2 regions of the Planococcus sp. PAMC 21323 genome follow, and region 1 is predicted to be linked to the other one. Evidence: riboswitches for the same ligand, from Rfam matches in the RefSeq annotation. Region 1 holds a riboswitch; the other holds the start of a gene.
The links. A riboswitch is a leader RNA that binds a small molecule or an ion and turns the genes downstream of it on or off. The one in region 1 is predicted to bind preQ1.
Positions count from the first base shown of each region.

Region 2: it holds a riboswitch for preQ1, as region 1 does, so the genes downstream of both, queF (preQ(1) synthase) here and queC (7-cyano-7-deazaguanine synthase QueC) in region 1, are expected to answer to the same signal.

Region 1 covers NZ_CP009129.1:1,122,079-1,130,454, reverse strand. The annotation lists gene PLANO_RS05765 (DHH family phosphoesterase) at 1-91, opposite strand, end outside; gene PLANO_RS05760 (YtpI family protein) at 185-490, shown strand; gene PLANO_RS05755 (DRTGG domain-containing protein) at 569-1,876, opposite strand; gene PLANO_RS05750 (metal-dependent hydrolase) at 2,056-2,757, opposite strand; gene PLANO_RS05745 (M24 family metallopeptidase) at 2,858-3,955, shown strand; gene PLANO_RS05740 (universal stress protein) at 4,120-4,626, shown strand; gene PLANO_RS05735 (NADP-dependent oxidoreductase) at 4,673-5,611, opposite strand; PreQ1 riboswitch class I at 5,731-5,774, shown strand; gene queC (7-cyano-7-deazaguanine synthase QueC) at 5,781-6,446, shown strand; gene queD (6-carboxytetrahydropterin synthase QueD) at 6,443-6,868, shown strand; gene queE (7-carboxy-7-deazaguanine synthase QueE) at 6,865-7,572, shown strand; gene PLANO_RS05715 (zinc ribbon domain-containing protein YjdM) at 7,681-8,022, opposite strand; gene PLANO_RS05710 (universal stress protein) at 8,115-8,376, opposite strand, start outside.
Region 2 covers NZ_CP009129.1:157,634-166,009, forward strand. The annotation lists gene PLANO_RS00895 (class I SAM-dependent rRNA methyltransferase) at 1-122, shown strand, start outside; gene PLANO_RS00900 (DUF3817 domain-containing protein) at 255-566, shown strand; gene PLANO_RS00905 (ABC transporter ATP-binding protein) at 697-2,430, shown strand; gene PLANO_RS00910 (MerR family transcriptional regulator) at 2,480-3,235, shown strand; gene PLANO_RS00915 (endonuclease/exonuclease/phosphatase family protein) at 3,579-4,418, shown strand; gene PLANO_RS00920 (queuosine precursor transporter) at 4,657-5,307, opposite strand; gene queF (preQ(1) synthase) at 5,320-5,814, opposite strand; PreQ1 riboswitch class I at 5,914-5,961, opposite strand; gene PLANO_RS00930 (cation diffusion facilitator family transporter) at 6,068-6,970, shown strand; gene PLANO_RS00935 (phosphotransferase family protein) at 7,097-8,032, shown strand; gene PLANO_RS00940 (TraR/DksA C4-type zinc finger protein) at 8,127-8,376, shown strand, end outside.

The DNA of each region.
Region 1 (8,376 bases):
GAGATCCATATGCATCCGGGTCTGGACGCACATGACGGTGAATAATAATGGTATCGTATTGCTTAATTGTGTCGATGATTTGACTGTACATTTTTAAGTTCCTCCATTTATAAGGAAATCCATTCGCAATTTTGCTCATTCCTCAGTACAATAAGGTATGAGTTTTGGAATTCAGGAGGTCCTTATGTTAATTTTTGTAATTTTAATTATTGTATCATTTGTCGTTTATTTTTATAACAAAACAAAGCAATTTCGTACCCGTACCGTTTTACCGATTCGAAAAAAATGGTATGCTGCACGTGCTTCAATGGCATTAGGTAGTTTCGTTACCTTTTTTGGCATCAATCAACTATTTGTTTTCCAATCGATACTGACATATGTCATTTCGAGTATTTTCATTATTCTAGGTTTAGCTTTAGTTTATTATAACTACAAAGCATCAAAGCATTATTTTGTATTTCTTGAAGAAGAAGCAGATTTAAACCCTTAAATGGTAGTAGAATTTTAGGCAGTAGGCGTACTCATTTGATGAGTGCACCTGCTGCCTTTTTGTATTCGTATTTCTGTATTAACGGTCTAATAATTGGAAAGTCAACATTGCTTTACCCACAATTTCATTTTCTAACGATACTTCAACATCTACTTTCGCTGATTTCCGACTAATATCTAAAATTTGAGGTCGGACCAGTACCAGCGCATCTAGTTGAACTGGCTTTAAAAAGTAAATGGACGCATTTTCGAGTACACTGTCTTTACGGTTCTTTGTTTTTAAAATTGCTGACGCCGCTTCCGTCAAAATCATCGTATACGCAGCATGTGAAATCGAGCCATAGGCATTGGTCATCTGCGGTGTAACACGGAACTCCAAAATCAATTTATCACTTATTTGTTGATGAAGTTGACTCTTAATAATGTCATCAATGGTTTCACCTTGCTGAGGTTGACGCTGAGCTGTTTGAATTGCTTTTAATACATCTTGTCGACTGATCACACCTTTTAGCTTGCCATGATCATCTGCGACTGGCATTAAATCAATGCCTTCCCAAATCATCCGATGTCCTGCTGCTGCCACACTCGTTTGCATTGAAACAGTTAATGGCTCTTTCGTCATTACTTTCTCGACTAATTCTGTAGTAGCATGCCCCATTACATCCCGAGACGTAATAATCCCGACCAGCTTGTTTGTATGATCGACTACTGGAAATCCACCATGAGCAGTTTCTTTGTTTAACTCGTGGTATCGGCGAATTGGTTCTTTAAGATTTAAATGAGCCGTTCCTTCTAACGGAATTAATATATCTTCGATTAATAAGATTTCTTTTTTGATCAATTGGTCATAAATTGCTCGGTTGATCATCGTCGCTACTGTAAACGTATCATAACTAGTTGAAATTACAGGTAGCTCAAATTCATCCGCCAATTTTTTTACTTGATCAGCTGCTTCAAAGCCTCCTGTAACGAGTACTGCTGCACCTGCGCGAAGTGCATATTCATGTGCTTTATAACGGTTACCAACAATCAATAAATTGCCCGCTTCCGTATAGCGCATCATATCTTCTAACTGCATAGCCCCAATAACAAATTTATTCAACGATTTATGCAGTCCAGCTCTACCACCTAACACCTGACCATCAACAATATTTACAATTTCAGCATATGTAAGTCGTTCAATATTTTCTTTCTTTTTGCGTTCAATTCGAATGGTCCCTACGCGTTCAATCGTCGACACCAAGCGCTTTGTTTCCGCTTCTTTAATCGCTCGATAAGCTGTACCTTCACTTACCTGCAATTCCTTTGCAATGCGCCGCACTGAAATTTTCTCACCTACGGCTAAAGTCTCAATATACGCCAATATTTGTTCATGTTTAGTCGCCATGATTTCACCCATTCTTTCTACGTTCCTATATCCTATAGTGTAGCATAACTTATGAAAAGTTGAGAGCTACGCATTTGGTTTCGATAGGTATAAAATAGCACGAAAAAACCACGAAAAGCTAAAGCTTCTCGTGGAACTTAATTAGTATAAATCAATGATTTAACTTTAAAGCATGTTTGTTACTTTTCCGTAGAAACAGATGCCATATCCACACTTTCTCCTGGTTGCAAAATGTTTACTTGCGCATCTTTTACTAATGATTTGAAATGCTCAGGATCTTGTTTGATCGGTGGGAATGTATTGTAATGAATCGGTACAACAATTTTTGGATTTAATAATTCGACTGCATAAGCTGCATCTTCTGGCCCCATAGTGAAATGATCACCAATTGGCACAAATGCCACATCGATATCATTTCGCTCGCCCAACATCTTCATATCTCCAAACACTTCTGTGTCACCCGCATGATAAATTGTTTTGCCTTCTGCTGTGAATAAAATTCCGGCTGGCATCCCACCATAAACTACTTCACCTTCTTCTGTTGTGAAAGAAGAGCTATGGAAAGCCTTTGTAAACTTCACTACTCCAAAATCAAATTTGTGTGCGCCACCTAAACCCATACCTACTGCGTTTACACCAAGAGTGGCTAAATAATTAGCTAGTTCAAATACTGCTATGACTTGCGCATTATTTTTTTTCGCCAGTTCAACTGTGTCACCGACGTGATCATTATGAGCATGCGTTAACAGAATCACGTCTGGCTTTTCGTTTGCAACTGTCAAATCAGTAAGTTCGTTTCCATTAATAAATGGATCAATTAAAATTGTAAATTCACCTGTTTTAATTTTGACGACAGAATGTCCATGATATGAAACGTGCATACTATCCCTCCAGTAAGTTTTAAAATAGCAAATTCAGCTTTCATAGCTGTATTATACCCTGATTTTTGATATGCTACACATGAAGAGGAGGAATATACATATGAATAAAATTACACAATTACAAAATCATTTAAAAGAACAATCGATTGATGCGGCGTTTATTACAGATCCATACAACGTCTTTTACGTTAGTGGTTTTAAAAGTAATCCGCATGAGCGCTTATTAGGCGTTATGGTGTTCGCTGAAGCTGAACCATTTTTGATTTGTCCGAAAATGGAAATTCCGGATGCAAAAAATGCTGGTTGGACAGGTGAAATCGTTGGTCACGAGGATACACAAAATTCGATGGAAATCTTGTACAAAACAGCTCAATCACGCGGTATTGACTTCAAAACGATGGCTGTTGAAAAAGCTCATATGACTGTTGAGCGCTACGAATCACTGTTATCTTTCTTCGGGTCTCTTTCAATCGCTCAATTGGATGACCAACTAAATGCGATGCGTGTTATTAAAGACGATGCGGAATTACAAATTTTACGTGAAGCAGCAGCTTTAGCTGATTACGCGATTGAAGTAGCCGCTCGGACAATTAAAGAAGGCATAACCGAAATTGAAGTAATGACTGAAATTGAATTGGCATTAAAAAAACGCGGAGTTACGCATATGTCGTTTGACACTACTGTATTGACAGGCGCACGTGCAGCTTCACCACATGGCAAAACTGGCGAATACAAACTAAAACAAGGCGACTTAGTTTTATTTGACCTTGGCGTTGTGCATAAAGGTTATTGTTCAGATATTACTCGTACATTAGCTCTTGGCGAACCGAGCGAAGAACAAAAAGAAGTTTATGATGTTGTATACCGTTCTGAAATGGCTGCTCTTGAAGCGGTAAAACCAGGCGTGACTGCAGCTGAACTTGATCAAATCTCACGTAAAGTGATTGCAGATGCTGGATATGGTGACTATTTCACTCACCGTCTAGGCCACGGTCTTGGAATTGACGTTCACGAGTTCCCTTCTATTCATGGTGAAAACACGATGAAAATGGAAGAAGGAATGGTCTTTACACTTGAGCCAGGTATTTACGTCCCAGACAAAGTCGGCGTTCGCATTGAAGATGATGTAGCTGTAACAGCTGATGGCTATGAGGTATTGACTAAGTATCCAAAAGAACTTCAAATTATCAATAATTAATCTTATAAAGCGGCATCGGAGAAATTTCGATGCTGCTTTTCTTTGAAATTATTGATTAATTTCACAAATTAGACTAAAAATTCAGCAAATTAACGCTAATTTAGCAGGAACTCTTCTTTTTATAGCGAATGAGTAACTATAGACAGATGAAGGAGGAATGTAGGATGACATTAAAATATAGTCAAATTCTTGTAGCGGTAGACGGTTCCAAAGAAGCAGAGTGGGCATTCAAAAAATCAGTGGGTATTGCCGAACGAAACAACGCCACATTAAACTTAGTTAATGTAATTGATACACGTTCGTTTGCGGCAATCGAGGCATATGATCGTTCAATTGCTGATCGTGCTCAAAAGTTTGCTGAAGATTTATTAGAAGAGTATAAAAAAGAAGCGTTAGCTGGCGGAGTTGAGAAAGTTAATATTGTCGTCGATTATGGATCACCAAAATCAATGATTTCTAGAGACTTAGCTCAAAAAGTTGAAGCAGATTTAATTATTTGTGGTGCGACTGGATTAAATGCAGTTGAACGTTTCTTAATCGGCAGTGTTTCTGAACATATTGTCCGTTCTGCAAAATGCGACGTATTGGTCGTACGTACAGAAGAAGCTCAAGACGACGCACCTACTGAATATTATTCAGCAGACAAATCCGGGAAACCCGAAAAATTCTAAACGCCAATAAAAAATCCTTTCGCTAAAGTGAAAGGATTTTTTTATTTTATGATTTTAATTTGATGATTATTTTTCCTCGAGCATGGTGAGTTTCACTCAATTCGTGAGCATCTCTAACACCTTTTTCAGAGAAATCAAATACATGACCGATAGTCGGTTTTAATTCACCAGCTATGAAAAGATTTGCCAGTTGGTGCAATTCTGCGCCATTTGGCTCTAACCAATAACTAGTCGCGTTTACTCCATGCTCTTTCGCTTGTTCAGGTGATGGTTCTCCAGCGATGGAAATTAACTTCCCGCCTTTTTTCAATACTTTAAAACTTTTCTCCAAAACTTCTCCGCCCATCGTATCCAAAACGGCATCAAAATTTTCAAGCAACTCACTAAAATCCTCTTGGCTATAGTTAATTACACGATTAGCTCCTAACGATTTAACCAATTCATCATTACTGTCACTTGCAGTCGTAGCTACATACGCACCGATGCTATTAGCTATTTGAATAGCCATCGTTCCAACTCCACCAGCTCCTGCATGAATTAAAACTTTTTCGCCTTTTTTTACATTTGCAAATCCAACAATACATTGATAAGCAGTTAGTCCAGCCAACGGAATCGCTGCACCTTCTTCAAATGACATGCTCTCAGGCATATGCGCAAGTAAATCTGACTCAACAGGAACAAATTCTGCATAAGTTCCCTGTCTTGTTGTTGCTGGTCTAGCAAAGACACGGTTTCCTACCTTGAAATGTTTAACATTAGCCCCAACTTCAGCAACTATCCCTGCTGCGTCCCAGCCTAAAATAATTGGGAATTCCCAAGGCAGCATTTCTTTTAAATAACCTTCACGTAATTTCCAATCAATTTGATTGATTGAAGTGGCATAAACTTCTACAAGTACTTGATCATCTGTGATAGTTGGCTTATCAATTTCTCTTTCGACTAATTGTTCTCTGCCGCCGTAGTTATCAATAACAATTGCTTTCATCTCGGACCTCCCCTTTCGTTGTTATATAAATATACCCTCTTTCAGAAATTGTATACCTATTTGAAATAATATATGCAGTCATCTTTTAAATGTTCCATGTGTTATTATTAATCCTGTTCGTTAAAGAGGTTCGCAAACTCCCTCTCTAAAAAACTAAGGAGTGATACAGATGAAAAACGAAAAAGCAGTCGTCGTTTTTAGCGGCGGCCAAGACAGTACCACATGCCTATTTTGGGCGCTTAAGAACTTTAAGGAAGTTGCAACGGTCACTTTTGATTATGGTCAGCGCCATTCTGCTGAAATTGAATGTGCTCGGAAAATCGCTGATGAACTTGGCGTTTCATTTAAAGTACTCGACATGACGTTGATCAATCAACTTTCTGCAAATGCGTTAACTCGAGATGACATCGAAGTAACAGCAGTAGATGGAGAACTTCCTTCTACATTTGTGCCCGGTCGAAACCTGTTGTTTTTATCTTTTGCTGCTGTTTATGCAGATGCAATCGGTTCGCGGCATTTAATCACAGGTGTTAGTGAAACCGACTTTAGTGGATATCCTGATTGTCGTGATACATTTATCCGTTCTTTGAACGTTACGTTAAATTTGGCCATGGATAAACAATTTATCATTCATACACCATTGATGTGGCTAGATAAAGCAGATGTCTGGGAACTTTCCGATACACTTGGTGCACTTGATTTTGTTCAAGAAAAAACATTAACTTGTTATAACGGTGTTCCGAGTACCGGCTGTGGTGAATGTCCAGCTTGCCAATTACGAAATGATGGTCTTAAACGCTATCAAGCAAAACAAATGGCAGGTGCGACCACATGATGCAACAATTTTATCCGTCTGTTTCTCACAATTATCAGTTTGAGCTCAATAAAGACATGCATTTTTCTGCGGCGCATTTTATACCAAGTGAAGAAGCCGGAAAATGTAAGATGATGCACGGGCATACGTACCATCTCAATATTACAATCGGAGGCAATCAACTTGATTCCATCGGTTTTCTGATTGATTTTAAATTATTAAAAAGCTTAATCCATAAAAAATACGATCACAGCGTTTTAAATGATCATCCTGAATTTGCCAATAAGTTTCCTACAACCGAACTTCTTGCACAGCAAGTATGGCAATCGATTCAAACAATGCTTCAAGAAACGACCAATCGACCAAATTGCTTGCAAGTTATTGTTCGCGAAACACCCACTAGCTACGTTGTATACCGACCGCGACAGGAGGACTTGTCATGAAAATTCCTGTAATGGAAATATTCGGCCCTACTGTTCAAGGAGAAGGTATGGTAATGGGACAAAAAACGATGTTTGTCCGCACTGCTGGATGTGATTATTCTTGTTCTTGGTGCGATTCCAAATTTACTTGGGATGGCACGGGAACCAGCGTTTCTAAACTACCCGCCGACATTATCGAAGAATTGATGCAAATAGGTGGCGAAAACTTTTCACATGTTACTATATCAGGTGGAAATCCTGTTCTTCACAAAGGGATTGGTGAATTGGTTGAATTATGTCATCAACAAGGTTGGAAAGTAGCGGTCGAAACACAAGCCTCTATTTGGCAAGAATGGATGACCACAATTGATGACATTACGTTATCACCAAAACCACCAAGTTCTGGCATGAAAACCGATTTGGCAAAACTGGATTTGTTTTTGGAGAAATTGCAAACAGCAAATGTCAGTTTAAAAGTTGTTATTTTCGACCAAGATGATTTTGCTTATGCCGAAAACATGCATCAACGCTATCCAAGAGTCCCATTCTTTTTACAGACAGGCAATGAAGATACTACTACGACAAACGACGCTCAGTTAGTGTCCAACTTGCTTGAGCGTTATGAACAGTTAATCGATTATCATGTAAAATCCCCTATCATGAACGATGCCAAAGTGTTGCCACAACTGCACACTTTAGTGTGGGGCAATAAACGAGGCGTTTAATAGATTTTTATATTGAAAATTTACTATACGTTGATGAACGCGATGACACATCGCACATCGATTTAATAAAAAAAGGTGTTGGAATAATTTTATTCCAACACCTTTTTTTTATGCTTTTTTAACAAATTCCGACTTTAGTTTCATTGGACCAAATCCATCAATTTTACAATCAATATCATGATCACCTTCAACGAGTCGGATGCTTTTTACTTTGGTACCAATTTTCAAAGTTGATGAGCTGCCTTTAACTTTCAAATCTTTAATGACAGTAACTGCATCGCCATCTTTTAAAATCGAGCCATTAGCATCTTTGACGACTTTTTCTTCTTCCACTTGTTCTGCTTCAGCTACAAGACTCCATTCGTGTGCACATTCAGGACACACCAATATGCTACCATCTTCATAAGTATATTCCGAATTACATTTAGGACAATTTGGTAATGGTTTCATGTTCTCCTCCACCTGGTCTACCTGTAAATCAACTAACAATAAGACCACTCTTTTTATTCATTATACCAAAATCCCAGGTAGATTGGCGGAGTTTATTTAACAACTAATACTGGGCAATGCGAATGATTGACGACTTTTTGACTAACCCCACCGAGTAATATTTTTGAAACAGGGTTTAACCCACGGCTCCCAATAACAACTAAGTCAAACTCACCCTCGTTTGCCATTTCAATAATTACTGGTGCTGGTCGTCCGTGCATCACTTCAATTTTATAAAAAGTCTCATTGAGTTCTAACTGTTCCCTAATGGATTGCATTTTTTTCTTACGTGATAATTCAAATTCAAGTTGACCA
Region 2 (8,376 bases), 960 kb from region 1:
TTAAAGAAATTGGAGGAAAGTACAGCATCGTTGAAGAATTTACATTGCCAAGTGATTTTCGTGTGCAAAAAGAATTTAAAGAAGGGGATTATTTGAAAGTGCTTTTTGTGAAATTGGGTTAATTCGAAATAAAAACGACTAGTTTGTGACGAAATGTTTTGTGTGCTTATAAAAACAATCGAATCGCCTTCCCAATCTCTGTACAGTGTTCGTTATGACTTCTATAATTGATAGCAGATTGAGAGGGATAATTGATGTTTAAAGACCCATTACGTACGTTTCGTTTTATGGGACTTCTTGAAGGAAGTTCATTGTTAATCTTACTTTTCTTAGCAATGCCGCTAAAATACTTTTTTGACTTTCCAGAAGCAGTTAGTGTAATTGGACCGATTCACGGTGCTTTGTTTAGTCTTTATATTTTAATCACAATTTATATGACATTTGTCTTTAAATGGCCATTTCGTTTCTCAGTAGGAGCTGTTGTTTCTGCGTTCTTACCATTTGGAAACTTCGTTTTAGATAAACGTCTCGAACAATGGCAACAGGTTAACACTTCTGCTGCATGACCTAACACTTGTGGAATTTTCTGCAAGTGTTTTTTTTATGGAACCATAAGGAATTTAATTATAATGAAGTTATAAAAAGAATAAATCTGTATTGAAAAGTATATAGATATAATGAACAGGAGTTTTTAACATGAAAAACAAAGAAGTCGGTTTGAAACCGTTTTTGTCCTTATTATTAACATTAAAGATTCCGAAATGGGCACTAGCTATTGGGTTAGTTGCAAGTTTGATCACGACGCTTGTTGGCTTGGTCGTTCCATTGCTGACGAAAAACTTAGTTGACGGGTTTTCATTAGAATCTTTAAGTGTGCCGTTAATGGTGGGAATTGCTGTGGCTTTTATTGTACAAGCTGTAATTAATGGTGTTTCGATTTACTTACTCAGCATGGTAGGTCAGCGTGTCGTTGCAGGGTTAAGAGAACGAATGTGGGCTATGTTAATCCGATTACGTGTTGGCTATTTTGATCAACATTCGAGTGGAGAAACAGTAAGCCGTGTTGTAAATGACACGGGGATTGTACGGAATTTGATTACGGATCATTTTCCATCGTTTATTACCGGGATTATCTCGATAATTGGTGCAGTGATCATTTTAGTTGTTTTGGATTGGAAGATGACGCTCTTCATGATGATTTCTGTTCCGTTGACGATGGCGGTTATGTTTCCTTTAGGACGCAAAATGGCGAAAATTTCTCGGAATTTACAAGATGAGACGGCTCATTTTACAGGTCACGTTCAGCAAACCTTAGGTGAAATTCGATTAATGAAATCTTCGACAGCAGAAGATACAGAAGAAGCTAGAGGCGTAGAAGGCATTGGTAAACTATTTAAGCTGGGTATGAAAGAAGCAAAAATTTATGCGTTGATTGCACCGCTCATGTACTTAGTCGTTATGGTGGTTATCGTGTCGATTATTGGCTATGGCGGAATTCGTGTTGCGAACGGTGAAATGTCAACGGGATCGCTCGTTGCTTTTCTATTGTATTTATTTCAAATCATCGTTCCAATGGCAACATTTGCACGGTTTTTTACAGAACTGCAAAAAGCCAAAGGAGCAACAGAACGCATTATTGGCATTTTAGAATTGCCACTTGAAGAGCAGACGAAACAAGCAGCCATAGACATTTCAGGAAAAACATTACGTGTAGAAAATCTGAGCTTTTCGTATGATCAAGGAGAGCCTGTACTACAAGACGTATCGTTTAAAGCAAAGCCTGGTGAAATGATCGCTTTTGCAGGGCCAAGCGGAGGCGGGAAAACGACCGTTTTTGGTTTACTTGAGCGGTTTTATGAACCAACATCAGGAACGATTTGGATTGGTGAGATTCCGATTCAAGACATTTCTATCGCTTCTTGGAGAGATCAAATCGGCTATGTGTCACAAGAAAGTGCCATGATGGGTGGAACAGTTCGAGAAAACTTAACGTATGGTTTGTCAAAAACTGAGACGATTCAAACGGAAGAACTATGGCGTGTTGCGCGTATGGCATATGCCGAAGAGTTTATTCGTGAATTTCCAGATGGGCTAGATACAGAAGTTGGAGAACGTGGGGTTAAGTTATCAGGTGGACAGCGCCAACGAATTGCTATTGCGCGTGCTTTTTTACGAGACCCTAAAATTTTGATGATGGACGAAGCGACTGCGAGTTTAGACAGTCAGTCAGAAGGCATTGTGCAACAAGCATTAAGTCGCTTGATGGAAGGGCGTACTACTTTAGTGATTGCGCACCGCTTATCGACAATTGTAGATGCAGACAAAATAGTCTTTATTGAAAAAGGACGGGTTACCGGAATCGGTACGCACCAAGAATTGATCGCCACGCATTCACTTTACCGGGATTTTGCAGCACAGCAATTAACTTGACCTTGACGCAACGTCAAGGTGTAAGCTGTGTTTATCAGGGGGTGGAGAAATGGAGTACACCGTGAAAAAACTCGCGAATCTATCTGGAATCAGTACGAGAACATTGCGTTATTACGATGAACTTGAGTTGTTAAAGCCAGCTCGGAAAAATTCCTCGGGCTACCGACTATATGGCGAGTCAGAAGTCGATAAGCTGCAGCAAATTTTGTTTTACCGTGAACTGGGACTTGAGCTCGAACAAATCAAACACATCGTCAATGATCCTAAATTCGACAGCGCACATGCTTTAGTAGAACACCGAGAAAAGCTTCTCGATAAGCGAATGCAACTAGACCTCTTGATTACTAATGTGGAAAATACCATTTCCGCAAAAAAGGGAGTGAGCATCATGGCAGACAACGAGAAATTCCAAGGCTTTAAGCAAAAGCTAGTAGACGATAACGAAAAGCAATATGGCAATGAAACCCGCGGTAAGTATGGAGACGAGTTAGTCGATCGATCCAATGCGAAAATGTTAAATCTCAGCGAGGAAGACTACCAGGAGTTTATGCGTCTCGAGCAAGAAATTTTGAGTAGTTTGGTTGAGGCGATGAAAACCGGTGATCCAACGAGTGAGGCCGCGCAAAAAACGGTGGATTTGCATCGTCAATGGTTGAGTTTTACATGGCCAACTTATAGTAAGGAAGCGCACCGAGGCTTAGCGGAAATGTATGTAGCAGACGAGCGGTTTGCTGCGTATTATGACAAAGTCCAACTAGGTGCTTCTCAATTTTTACGAGATGCGATTAGGGTGTATACGTCGTAGAATGAGCTTTTTTAGCAGGTAGTCCGTTGTTTCGGGCTGCCTGTTTTTTTGTGGAAATTTGTACTGTGCGCGCGTAAACTTTTTTTACCGCGCATAAATTCTGTGGAGCGCGCGTATATTTCGTCAAGTGAGCATAAATTTTCTGGAACGCGCATAAATTTCGACCAACGCGCGTAAGCCTAAAATTCTACAGAAAATAGTACGGGAGGCGTCTGTTTTTCATGTTTACAAACCTTTAACAAATGTTTACACGCATGTCACAGCAACTTCATAAACACTTGTTATACTAAAGCCAATTAAGCAACTGCCAACGATTCGTTTTAGTCGAAAAGGAGAGGTTTGCATGAACGGAAAGAATAAGAAATCGCCAATTGTAAAGGTCATGTCGTTCAATATAGCTCATGGATTAGGGATGAATGGGAAAGTCGATTTAGAGAAAACAGCACAAGTGATTGAAGATTCGTGTGCAACCATCGTCGCCTTGCAAGAAGTCGATCGTCATTTTTCAATCCGTAGTTCGTTTGTTGACCAAGTGGGCTGGCTCAGTGAAAGACTAGGTATGTATGCAGCATATGGAGCCAATATGGATGTTGCACCTCTTGATTCTGAACGTCCGAATCAGCAATACGGCAATGTGATTTTGAGCAAATATCCAATCAAGTACAGCGAAAATCATTTGTTAACACAGGTGCATTGTCCGTTCGGCAATAATGAACAACGAGGCATATTGGAAACGGTCATCGAAGTGGACGGCAGTTATGTAAGTATCTTTAATACGCATTTGGCGCTCAAAGATGAAGAATTAGAAGTGAGCATCGATGAAATTTTAGCCATTACTGGGAAAAGCCATTTCCCGCGTATTCTAACAGGTGACTTTAATGCGCCTCCTTCAAATAGATATGTCCAAAAGCTCAACCCACATTTTCGAGATGCTTTTCTTAAAATGAAAAGAGGGGATGCCTACACGTATCCTGCTCCTTATGTAAATAAAGAAACGGGTGAAGTTTACCGACCTGCTACGCGTATTGATTATATTTTTGCTGATTATCATTTAGATGTCGTACAAGCGGCGATTATCGAAACGGCGGTTTCTGACCATTTGCCGATAGCGGTTGATATGATCTTATCGGATGTTAAAGCGCCCGATAAAGTTCATGCTCGCAAAGCGCGTGTAACTATATAGGTTTATTCAAATAACTAAAAAACCGGAAGCTCTATAGGAGAGCTTCCGGTTTTTGAACTATCGAAAAAGTCCTGAATAATTGTATTTTCCGAAGCTTATCGCTCGCTTTCCGTGGGGCGGGAATCGAGCGAACGCTTCTACAAATACGCAGATAGTTTTCTTTTTTCGTAGTAAAAGTTCATATTTTTTGTGAAATATAGTAGGAGATTAACTTATTCGACAATCTGAATCGGAAGCTCTATAGGAGAGCTTCCGGTTTTTGATATCCATACAGTTTTGGGTCTTCTTGTTGGCGTCTGCACAACTTTACGAGTAAATAAACAATAGGTGTGTCGGCAACTGCAACAATCCATTTAAAGATGTACTGCGTTAAAATCATGCCTAGCAATACACTTGTTGGCATCGTACCGTAAAAGGCGATGGTGATAAAAAGACTCGTATCGACCAATTGGCTTGCCATTGTTGAAGCGTTATTGCGTAACCATAATCGAGAGTTGCCATGTTTATTTTTCAGTTTGTGAAAAATACTGACATCAAGGTTTTGGCTAATAAAATAAGAAATGAGGCTAGCTAAAGTTACTCGGAAACCTGCTGAGAAGATGGTTTCAAATGACTCTTGATTTGCGAAAAAAGGTGCAGCGGGCAAATGAATCGCAAAGAAAATAAAAGCCAATGCGCAAAGTTGTGTGACAAAGCCAGCGGTAACGGTTTGACGCGCGGCTTTTTTGCCGTACACTTCTGCAATTGTATCTGTTATCGGGAACGTGAAGACATAAACGATAACAGCGGCCGGTAACACAGCCCATTCACCAATGCTAAATAATTTGACTGCTAAAATATTTGAAAGGATTAAGAGACCGACAAATGCGCCGTTTAAGTAAAGTAACATGTGCGGGCTCCTTTAGCGATTAGTAATCGTTTCAGGATTTAAATCATGATTCATCATCCGGTACGATGCCATTTCTTCGTATTTTGTTCCGGGCTTGCCGTAATTTGTGTAAGGGTCAATTGAAAGACCACCGCGTGGCGTGAATTTCCCCCATACTTCAATATAACGAGGATCCATCAATTTGATTAAATCGTTCATGATGATATTGACGACATCTTCATGAAAATCGCCGTGGTTACGGAAGCTGAATAAATAAAGCTTAAGTGATTTACTTTCTACTAATGTTTTATCAGGGATAAAGCTTAAGTAGATGGTCGCAAAATCAGGTTGCCCAGTTTGGGGACACAGTGAAGTAAATTCAGGGCAATTAAATTTCACAAAATAATCGCGAGTGTGTAGATTATCAATGGGCTCTAACACGCCTGGATCGTATTCAAATTTATACTTTGTGTTTTGGTTGCCGAGCAATGATAAATGATCTAATGTATCTTCGTTTCTTCCTGCCATAAAAAACGGCCTCCTTTTAGATGAGCGACTGGGAAGAGGACTATAAAAAAACGGACAAAAGAAAAAGCCAAATCGCATGTGGATTTGGCTGAGTTTCGACAATCCATAGTTTTTTATAGAGGGTGAAATGCTATGAACCTCTCCCGTTGCCGGGTTATTAATTTTTTTACTAATTTATCTTATAAGACATCCTATTCGTTGTCAATCAGTCAAATTTGTTAAAATAACAGCATGAATATAAGGAGCTGATAGCATGAGTCACGATCACGATCATTTTGAAATCACGCGGAACAATAATAGAAAAGCATTAACAATCGCGCTTGGCATAACAGCTGGAATTATGTTCCTAGAATTTTTTGGTGGAATTTTCACGAACAGCCTTGCTTTGATCGCAGATAGCGGTCATATGCTGTCGGATACGGTATCGCTCGTACTCAGCTTGTCCGCAATTTGGTTTGCTGGAAAAGCAGTGTCTACTCAAAAAACGTACGGTTATTACCGCTTTGAAATCCTCACTGCTTTTTTTAACGGCATTACTTTATTTATTATGGCAGGTTTTATTATTTATGAAGCTATCCAGCGATTATATGAACCTTCGGAAGTTCAGGGAGGCTGGATGCTCGTTATTGCAGCAATAGGTCTCATCGCCAATGTATTGAGCGCTTGGGTGTTGAATCGGGGAGCGGATGTTCATGGTAACTTGAACATGAAAAGTGCTTATATGCATATTATTGGTGATGCGTTAGGTTCAGTCGGAGCCATAGTAGCCGGACTATTAATCCTGCTATTTGACTGGACGATCGCCGATCCGATTATTTCTGTCGTAGTTGCTTTGTTGATTTTGCGAAGTGCATGGAGTATTCTCCAAAACAGTTTGCACATTTTGATGGAAGGAACACCGAGAGATCTTGATTTAGAAGAAATAACAACCCATCTCCTCAAAATTGATGGGGTGGTGGATGTTCATGACCTGCACATTTGGACCATTACGTCCGGCTTGGATCAATTTACGTGTCATATTGATATAGATGAGAACGTCAACGAACAACAAGTTTTGCAACAGGCAATAAAATTGGTACATGAGATTTGTGACATAGAACATGCCACGATACAAATTGAAAAACCAGGCACTGACCACGCTTCATTAAAGGTGTAAAGTTGTCATAAAGAAGACTTTTATACAAAGAAAAGTACGCGGTTTTGGCTTATTTGAGAAATGATGGAACCTCTATTTTTTCATGGTAAACTAAAGCTAAAAGCAACGCAGAAAGGAGCGACAAGGATGGCAGAAAACGATGGGCATGGATTGCAGGAGCAATCCGTTGAATGGGTAAAAGCACAATTTGACGAACCAGTAGAAGTTAAGAACGTTAAGCCGCTGACAGGTGCAACTTCCTCAACGCTGTATGAATTAGTTGTTAGTAAGGAAAGTTTAGAGTGTTCTTATGTATTACGACTTTTTCACAAAGCAGATTGGTTGGCAAAAGAACCTGATTTGGCAAAGCATGAAGCAACTAGCCTTCAATACGCAGAAAAAATGGGTCTACCTACTCCACATTTAATAGCTTATGACGAAACTGGAGAAAAAAGTGGGATTCCTTCTGTATTGATGTCTAAAATGCCTGGGTCTGTCGTTCTTCAACCTTCGAATGATGAAATCTGGTTAGACCAATTAGCTGCTGCTTTAGCTATGCTGCATCAAAAAGATGCAACCGAATTTCCTTATGAATACTCTCCTTATAATGATGCGTTTCTTTTAGAAAAACCGACATGGTCTAAAGTTCAAAATGATTGGATGCGTGCTTTTTACATCGTTTCTGGTAGCCGCGCAGTATCCCGAGAATGTTTAATCCACCGCGATTTTCATCCGGCTAATGTGCTATGGGAAAATCGACAAGTGAGCGCCATCGTCGATTGGGTAAATGCTTGTCGAGGACCAGCGGGAATTGATGTAGGACATTGTCGCGTTAACTTGGCACAAATGTACGGTATTTCTGTGGCCAATGATTTTTTAGCGGCTTACGAACGTTATGCAGGCAGTAACTTTACGTATGATCCTTATTGGGATCTTGTCTCGTTGACAGATATTTTAGATGGATCGCCTACTGTTTACCCCGGATGGAAAGCTTTCGGGATGAAAGGTTTATCTAATGAGTTAGTACGCCACCGATTAGATGATTATTTATTGAGTTTACTAGACCGATTTGATGATTTTTAAGTCGTTCTCTAAAGGTGTTCATTAAAATTCTAGGTTTGATTTCTCCAATAAAGGCAATATACAACAATAAGTGAGTTTTTGAGGAGGAAATCAAATGACAGATGGTCAATTAGATCAATTAAAAAAACAATTAGAAGAACAAGCGGCATCTTTAGAAGAACGCGTTGAACAAACAGAAGAATATGAGTCAACAGAGCTTTCAAATTATGACAATCATCCAGGTGATAATGCAACAGAGCTATATGACCAAGAGCGTGATTTAGCGATGGCGCAGTTTAAAGAAGGCGAACTGGAAAAAACAAAAGCAGCACTGGCTGCAATTGAAGACGGTACTTACGGAAAAT